Regions from separate parts of the Streptomyces sp. NPDC043861 genome, predicted to be linked through region 2. Evidence: predicted binding sites of a transcription regulator. Region 2 holds the regulator's gene; the other holds the start of a gene.
The links. Region 2 encodes HspR, which represses chaperone genes until heat shock. Its sites were predicted from a motif close to TTGAGNNNNNNNNNCTCAA; they were not measured.
Positions count from the first base shown of each region.

Region 1 (4,412 bases), on a different contig from region 2:
AGAGCGCCGCGAGCGCTTCCGGGTCCCCGCCCGCGACGGCACGAAGCAGCGCCGCGTCGTCGTCCCGGTCCTCCCCTGTGGGGCGCAACAGTCTCACGCACTCTCTATCGCTCGTGGGGGATCAACCGGTTCGCGGTTCCGAGTGCCGAGTCGTGTGGCGCAGGTCATGGACGGGGCGCATGGTGATCGCGTTGGCTGGGCAGGGCTCGGGGGCTGTGCGTGGGACATCGACATAGAAGGGGCCTTGCGTGGTGCACCGGCTTGAACCACGTGAACTGCTGGCGGGTGTACCGCGCCAGCGGTCGGTGCCGCCCGCGCAGACGGTTCCGCCGTCGGCGCCGGGGGACCCGAGCGCATCCGCCGAGGCGCCGGCACCGGAGGGCCGGCGGGCACCCGCGCGTGCGAAGGGCGCTGCCCTGCGGCTCGGTCGTCTGCTCCCCACTCCGGCCGGCACCCCCTTCACGTTCTGGTACACCCTCGTCCTGCTCGGCACCTCCCTCTACACCGACTACGGGGACCCGGCCACCGTCTCCGCCCTGCTGCGCGGCTCCAGCACGGATGTCGCGCATCTCGCCACGACCCCGCTGCTCGTACTCGTCGCCAGCGCCCTGTGGGTCGCGGGCGGGCTCACATCCGCGTTCGCCGTCGGATTCGTCCTCGTCCTCACGGCCCTGGAGCGGCGCATCGGAGGATGGCGCGCCGCCGCCGTGTTCCTGGGCGGTCATGCCGCGGTCACCCTCGCGACGGAGATCCCGGTCGGAATCTCCGTCATGGCCGGCCACCTGCCCGGAACATCACTGCAACGCCTCGACTACGGCATCAGCTTCGGTGTGCTGGCGTGCGTCGGCGCGCTGACCGGACTGTTCGCCCCGATGGTGCGGGCGGTGGTCCTGGGCTGGGTGGCGGTGGTGCTGACCGGCGACCTGCTGACCTACGCGGACCCGCTCAGCAACTGGGGCCACCCGCTGGCCCTGCTGGTCGGAATCGCGACCTGGCCGGTCGTCCGACGGTGGGCGCACGACAGGGCGGTGGCAGGCCGTCCTCACTCCGCCTTCGCGTCGTAGAACACGCTGACCAGCGGCGCGACCGATCGCCACCCCAGGGACTCGTACAGTGCCCGCCCGTCGGTCGTCCCGCCCAGCACGCCGACGGCGGCGCCCTGATCGACCGCCGCGTTCTGGAGCGTGGACATGATGACGCTGCCGAGGCCCCTGCGGCGGTGTTCGGGGGCCGTCTCGATCTGGTCGACGACCGCGGCTCCCGTCACGCTGCCCAGGGCGATCTGGCCGCGCGCCGCAAAGCGTCCGTCATCCGTGGTGATCAGCGCCCGGGTGACCCCGCCGCGTGTCCATGTCCGCAGCCGGTGTCCGTACGGTACGACGGCCTCGGTCCGACGGAGCCCGGCCGTCATCAGGAAGCCGGGCTCGTCGGTTGTCCAGTCGGGGCCCAGCCAGGCGAGGACCTTCTCCGGCTCCTCGAAGACCTTGAGCCAGTGCCCCGGGATCCGCGACGCCACGGCGGCCTCGTGGACGGAGGACTCGGCGCGGGCGGTGAGGACATCACGGCCGGTGTGACGGGGAAGTCCGACGTCGATCGTGAAGCCCCAGGGCACGGCCACCGGCTCCGCGGCACCCCGCGAGACGACCCAGCCGTCCACCCAGGCCCGGATCAAGCATGTAAGAGATGAGTCAGTCATGTGGCTATTACATCGGCTGGTCGTGGGTCGTGGCGCGCGTGATCGCTCACAGCAGAACGCCGCGGGGGAACATCTGCCGTCCCCCCTGCATTGAGTCCGTACAACTCAACTTGAATGCCGAAGGGGAGATCATGGCTGCTGAGTCCTCCGCGTACAACGCCGCGCTCACTCTGCCTGTGCTGCCGCTCGACGACGAGGTCGTGCTGCCCGGCATGGTGGTGCCGCTCGACCTGTCCGACGCCGATGTACGGGCTGCGGTGGAGGCTGCCCAGGCAGCAGCCGGATCGGAGCCCGGCAAGCCCAGGGTCCTGCTCGTGCCACGCGTCGACGGAACCTACGCGGCGACCGGAGTGCTCGGCACCGTCGAGCAGGTCGGCCGGCTGTCCGACGGTGACCCCGGCGCCCTGATCCGCGGTCACAGCCGGGTGCGCATCGGCGCGGGCACGACCGGCCCCGGAGCGGCCCTCTGGGTGGAGGGCATCCGTGTCGAGGAGATCGTGCCCGACCCGCTGCCCGGAGCAGTGGCCGAACTCGCCAAGGAGTACAAGGCACTCGCCACGAGCTGGCTGAGGAAGCGCGGCGCATGGCAGATCGCCGACCGCGTCCAGCAGATCGACGGCATCTCGGCACTCGCCGACAACTCCGGATACTCGCCCTTCCTCACCACCGCCCAGAAGGTGGAGCTGCTGGACACCGCCGACCCGGTGGCCCGTCTGAAGCTGGCGACCGAACAGCTCCGCGAGCACCTCGCCGAGCAGGACGTCGCGGAGTCCATCGCGAAGGACGTCCAGGAGGGCGTCGACAAGCAGCAGCGGGAGTTCCTGCTGCGCCGCCAGCTCGACGCCGTCCGCAAGGAGCTGCGGGAGATCAACGGCGAGTCCGAGGGCGAGGAGTCCGACGACTACCGCGCCCGGGTCGAGGCGGCCGACCTCCCGGAGAAGGTCCGCGAGGCGGCGCTCAAGGAGGTCGACAAGCTCGAGCGTTCCAGCGACCAGAGCCCCGAGGGTTCCTGGATCCGCACCTGGCTCGACACGGTCCTCGAACTGCCGTGGAACGAGCGCACGGAGGACGCGTACGACATCCGGGGCGCCAAGGCCGTCCTGGACGCCGAGCACGCGGGCCTGGACGACGTGAAGGAGCGGATCACCGAGTACCTGGCGGTGCGCAAGCGGCGCGCCGACCGGGGGCTGGGCGTGGTCGGCGGGCGGCGCGGGGGCGCGGTTCTCGCGCTCGTCGGCCCGCCCGGTGTCGGCAAGACCTCGCTCGGCGAGTCCGTCGCGCACGCGATGGGGCGCAAGTTCGTCCGTGTCGCACTCGGCGGTGTCCGGGACGAGGCGGAGATCCGCGGCCATCGGCGCACCTACGTCGGTGCGCTGCCCGGCCGCATCGTCCGCGCCGTCAAGGAGGCCGGGTCCATGAACCCGGTGGTCCTCCTGGACGAGATCGACAAGGTCGGCTCCGACTTCCGGGGCGACCCTGCCGCGGCGCTCCTCGAGGTCCTCGACCCGGCACAGAACCACACCTTCCGCGACCACTACCTGGAGGTCGAACTCGATCTCAGCGACGTCGTCTTCCTGGCCACCGCGAATGTGCTGGAAGCGATCCCCGAGGCTCTGCTCGACCGGATGGAGCTGGTCAGGCTCGACGGCTACACCGAGGACGAGAAGGTCGTCATCGCCCGGGACCACCTGCTCCCGCGCCAGCTGGAGCGGGCGGGGCTGCAGGAGGGCGAGGTCGCCATCGACGAGTCCGCGCTGCGCAGGCTCGCGGGCGAGTACACCCGTGAGGCGGGCGTACGGAACCTGGAGCGCTCGATCGCCAGGCTGCTGCGGAAGGTGGCGGCCCAGCACGAGCTCGGCGCACGGGAACTGCCGTTCACCGTGTCCGACGCTGATCTGCGCGGGCTGATCGGCCGGCCGCACCACGTCCCGGAGGCCGCCCAGGACCCGGCCGAGCGCCGCACGGCCGTGCCCGGTGTGGCCACGGGGCTGGCCGTGACCGGTGCGGGCGGCGACGTCCTGTACGTCGAGGCGTCGCTGGCCGACCCGGAGACCGGCGCTTCGGGGCTGACCCTCACCGGCCAGCTCGGCGATGTGATGAAGGAGTCCGCGCAGATCGCGCTGAGTTTCCTCCGCTCGCACGGTGCGGAGCTGGAGCTCCCGGTCGCCGATCTCAAGGACCGCGGCGTGCACATCCACTTCCCCGCGGGTGCGGTCCCCAAGGACGGCCCGAGCGCGGGCATCACCATGACCACGGCGCTGGCGTCGCTGCTCTCCGGCAGGCTGGTCCGTACGGATGTGGCGATGACCGGTGAGGTCTCGCTGACCGGGCGGGTGCTCCCGATCGGAGGTCTGAAGCAGAAGCTGCTTGCCGCGCACAGGGCGGGAACCACGACGGTCGTGATCCCCAAGCGGAACGAGGCCGACCTGGACGACGTCCCGGCGGAGGTCCTGGAGAAGCTGGAGGTCCACCCGGTGACGGACGTCCGCCAGGTGCTGGAGATCGCCCTGGCCCCGGCGGAGGTCGCGATGACCGCGGCGGCGTAGCTCCTCCGGGGGCCGGCCCGGCTCCCACCGTTCACTTGTGCCGCCCGTGCCCGGCGACTTCCGGGCACGGGCCACGTCCGTGTGGCGACAGGTCCGGTGAGCACCGGCCACGGCGGCGGTCCGGCCCGGCGGAACCTGCCTCCGCCGGCAGCACGCGGGCCGTTCACCGG
Region 1 covers NZ_JBWKDP010000009.1:291,949-296,360, forward strand. Annotated here, with positions in the region: gene AC068D_RS22220 (RNA polymerase sigma factor) at 1-97, opposite strand, end outside; gene AC068D_RS22225 (rhomboid-like protein) at 249-1,064, shown strand; gene AC068D_RS22230 (GNAT family N-acetyltransferase) at 1,043-1,672, opposite strand; gene lon (endopeptidase La) at 1,828-4,242, shown strand.
Region 1: a site for HspR is predicted at 1,787-1,805, ahead of lon (endopeptidase La). Genes of this name have one in related genera too.

Region 2 (4,412 bases):
GCGCTCAACGAGCGCACCATGGACCTCCAGCGGATCCAGGCCGAGTACCAGAACTACCGTCGCCGGGTGGAGCGGGACCGGATCACGGTCAAGGAGATCGCCGTCGCGCAGCTACTGACCGAGCTGCTGCCCGTTCTCGACGACATCGGCCGCGCCCGTGAGCACGGCGAACTGGTCGGCGGCTTCAAGTCGGTGGCCGAATCGCTGGAGACCGTCGCAGCCAAGATGGGACTGCAGCAGTTCGGCAAGGAGGGCGAGCCCTTCGACCCGACGATCCACGAGGCCCTGATGCACTCGTACGCACCGGACGTCACCGAGACGACCTGCGTCGCGATCCTGCAGCCGGGCTACCGGATCGGCGAACGGACCATCCGCCCCGCCCGGGTCGCGGTGGCCGAGCCCCAGCCGGGTGCGGCGCCCGCGGCGCCGAAGGAAGAGCACGCGGCAGATGAGGAGAGCGGTGGCCCGGACGAGGGCTGACGTGACCGATTGCGCATTCGTCCGAGAGGAGGGACGTCGATGAGCACGAAGGACTTCGTGGAGAAGGACTACTACAAGGTTCTCGGCGTCCCCAAGGACGCCACCGATGCGGAGATCAAGAAGGCGTACCGGAAGCTCGCCCGCGAGTTCCACCCGGACGCCAACAAGGGTGACGCCACGGCCGAGGAGCGCTTCAAGGAGATCTCCGAGGCCAACGACGTGCTCGGTGACGCCAAAAGGCGCAAGGAGTACGACGAGGCGCGCGCGCTCTTCGGCAACGGCGGCTTCAGGGCGGGCGCTCCTGGCGCCGGCGGCACGTTCAACTTCGATCTGGGCGACCTCTTCGGGGGCGCCCAGCCCCAGGGCGGCGGCGCCGGCGGCTTCGGCGGCGGTCTCGGGGACGTCTTCGGCGGACTGTTCAACCGCGGAGCCGGGGCGGGGACGCGTACGCAGCCCCGCCGCGGCCAGGACATCGAGTCCGAGGTGACGCTCAGCTTCACCGAGGCGGTGGACGGGGCCACGGTCCCGCTGCGGATGTCCAGCCAGCAGCCCTGCAAGGCCTGTTCGGGCACCGGCGACAAGAACGGCACACCGCGGGTGTGCCCGACCTGCGTGGGCACCGGCCAGGTGTCGCGCGGCGGCAGCGGTTCGTTCTCGCTGACCGATCCGTGCGTGGACTGCAAGGGCCGCGGGCTCATCGCCGAGACCCCCTGCGAGGTCTGCCACGGCAGTGGCCGCGCCAAGTCCTCGCGCACCATGCAGGTCCGCATCCCGGCGGGAGTCTCCGACGGGCAGCGGATCCGGCTGCGCGGCAAGGGCGCACCGGGCGAGCGCGGCGGCCCGGCCGGTGATCTCTATGTCGTCGTCCATGTCGACGCCCATCCGGTCTTCGGCCGCAAGGGCGACAACCTCACCGTCACGGTGCCGGTTTCCTTCACGGAGGCCGCGCTCGGCGGAGAGGTGAAGGTGCCCACGCTCGGCGGACCCCCGGTCACGCTGAAACTGCCCGCAGGGACCCCCAACGGCCGTACGATGCGGGCCCGCGGCAAGGGCGCCGTGCGCAAGGACGGCACCCGCGGCGATCTCCTGGTCACCGTCGAGGTCGCGGTGCCGACCGAACTCGGCGACGGGGCGCGGGAGGCACTGGAGGCGTACCGGAAGGCGACTGCGGACGAGGACCCGCGGGCAGAACTGTTCCAGGCTGCGAAGGGAGCGTGACCTCATGGAGAGGGACGGCCGACGCCGGAATCCATACCAGCTGACGGACGAGACACCGGTGTACGTCATCTCGGTGGCGGCCCAGCTCTCCGGCCTGCATCCGCAGACCCTGCGGCAGTACGACCGTCTCGGCCTGGTCTCCCCGGACCGCACGGCCGGCCGTGGCCGGCGATACTCGGCTCGGGACATCGAACTGCTCCGCCAGGTGCAGGCGTTGTCACAGGACGAGGGCATCAATCTCGCCGGCATCAAGCGCATCATCGAGCTGGAGAACCAGGTCGCTGCGCTCCAGGCGCGCGTGGCCGAGCTCTCGGCCGCGGTCGAGGGCGCGGCGGCGGCGATGCAGCAGCGCGAGGCGCAGGTGCATGCGTCCTACCGGCGCGATCTGGTGCCGTACCAGGATGTGCAGCAGGCGAGCGCGCTGGTGGTGTGGCGGCCGAAGCGGGACGGCTGACGTCACGTCAGGAAGCATGAAGGGGCCGGGAGAGCGGGCAGCTCTCCCGGCCCCTTGGCGTGACGCCACGGCGCCGGCCGTCGCGTCCGGGGTGTGCGTTCGGCCCCGGTCCGGCGGCGGTGTCACGAAGGCCGTCAGCACCTGGGCCGTGCGCCGGGCGTCAGGAACCGCTGCGGGTGTGCTCGGACGACGAGGGGGCGGCGCACTGGTCCCTGTCCAGGATGCCGGAGCGGGCGATCAGATAGCCCAGTTGAGCCCGTGAGCCACTGCCCAGCGAGGAGGCCAGCTTGGCGATGTGCGCCCGGCAGGTGCGGACGTTCATGCCGAGGCGGCGGGCGATGGCCTCGTCGACGAGGCCCTCCACGAGGAGTCTGGCTATGGCCCGTTGGACCCCGCTGACACCGTTCAGGCTGGGCTCGTACGTCACCGGGTCGTCGAGCGGGATCGCCTGCATCCAGAACTGGTCGAAGACGCCGACCAGATACTCGACGAGGCCCGGGTGGTGCAGCTCCAGCGCGACCTGGCGGTCCCGGCTGGCAGGGACGAAGGCGACCTTGCGGTCCACGATGATCAGCCGGTCGATGATCTCCTCCAGCGTGCGCACTTCGACCGCGGGGCCTATGCGCTCGAGGTAGGCCAGAGTGATCGGCTGGTGCCGCGCGGTGTGCTGGTAGAGCGTGCGCATCCGGACGCCCCGTGCGACGAGCGGCCTCACCCTGCGCAGTGCTTCACCGAAAGTCGCCGCGCTGCGGCCGCTGCCGGGCTGGACGGTCAGCAGCTCGGTGGAGCATTCCGCGACAACACGGTCCAGGCTGGCGTTGATCCGCGAGAGCCCTTCGAGGACCGTGATCGCGTGGGTGGTCGACGGATCCTGGGCGCTGATGGTCATGAATGGCTCGAACGCATCGGACAGTTCGACGGTGAGGCGTCTACGCTCCTGGATTTCGCTCTCGATCGGGAGCAGGAGCTGGGCCAGGGCCGCGGAAGGGGGAACCGGACGGAGCCACTGGACGTCGTCCGGATCGGGTCGGAGCAGGTCCAGGTCGATCAGGCACGGCGCGGGAACCACCTCCGTCCTGGATATCCGTCCGCTGCGCAGGGCGCTCGCGTAGAGCCGGGAGCCGGCCTCGCACAGTTCGGCATGTGTGTGAGGGTGCCCCCGATTGTCCAGTTCCGTCCCCATGTGTACACCCCCAGGCTTTTGCAATACAGGAACATGATGCATTGGGTCAGTGGTGGAAACGTGGAGAGTGAGCCATCGTCATGGCTGCGGGGGAGCCGTAGGAATCACCTTCAAGTGAGGTTGCTCGGTCATGGCCAAGAAGCTCATACGCACCGTAGTCGGTGTCGCGCTCTTCGCTGCTGCGGCAGCGGGGGTCTCGGCATCGGCCGAGGGTCCCGGGTGGGGTCTGGGTTCGCAGGTGACCTCAGCGGCGCCTGACCCGGGCTGGGACATCGCACCGGCGGACCCCGGCTGGGAAGTCGCGCCGAAGGCGGTGCCGGACCCGGGCTGGGACGTCGCTCCGGCCACGAACACCGGTTGGGGGTCCGTGACGGCATGACGGTTCCCGAGGATCCCCGCTTCCGGCGGGAGATGGCGACCGCGTACCGCTCCGGGTGGCATTTCATCGACCTCGTCACGGCGGTGCCGCATCGTGGCGATTCGTTGATGGTCACCCTCTTCGGCGAGCCGGTCGTGATCAACCGTGGCGACGACGAGGAGATCCGCGCGTACCGGTGCCTCAGAAGGCCCCGTGGTGCCCCGCAACCCGTTCGCTGTGCCATCCGGTACGGCATGATCTTCGTCAATCTCGACCAGCGGGACCACCAGCTGGTCGAACCGCAGACCGTCACCGCCACCCCCCGCAGTGCCTGAGCGGTTCCCCCGTCGTTCAAGATCGCTCAGGTGCTTCCCCCACACAGCGGCGCCATCGTGGACCTGAAACACGATGGCGCCGCTGTGCTGTGCGCGTACGCCCTGGCCATGTGGCGGCGCCCCGGTCCGGTCCGGACTGCGGGCGACTGAAGGTACGGGCCCCCGGGGGCCGGGCACCGGTGAGGGTGCCGGGCCCTACGCCCGGCCCATCGCGCGGGTCAGCACGATCTCGATGACCACCCGGTCCGGGTTCGGGGCCGGTGTGCGTCCGTAGCGCTCCGCGTAGCGCGCCACCGCGTCCTCGACCGCCTCGGGCTCCGTGCGGACGGTGGCGCGTCCCTCCAGGGTCGCCCAGCGCCTCCTGTCCACCTGGCAGACCGCGAC
Region 2 covers NZ_JBWKDP010000003.1:571,272-575,683, forward strand. Annotated here, with positions in the region: gene grpE (nucleotide exchange factor GrpE) at 1-480, shown strand, start outside; gene dnaJ (molecular chaperone DnaJ) at 520-1,698, shown strand; gene AC068D_RS10240 (heat shock protein transcriptional repressor HspR) at 1,703-2,152, shown strand; gene AC068D_RS10245 (helix-turn-helix transcriptional regulator) at 2,313-3,335, opposite strand; gene AC068D_RS10250 (hypothetical protein) at 3,466-3,714, shown strand; gene AC068D_RS10255 ((2Fe-2S)-binding protein) at 3,711-4,028, shown strand; gene AC068D_RS10260 (pyridoxamine 5'-phosphate oxidase family protein) at 4,224-4,412, opposite strand, start outside.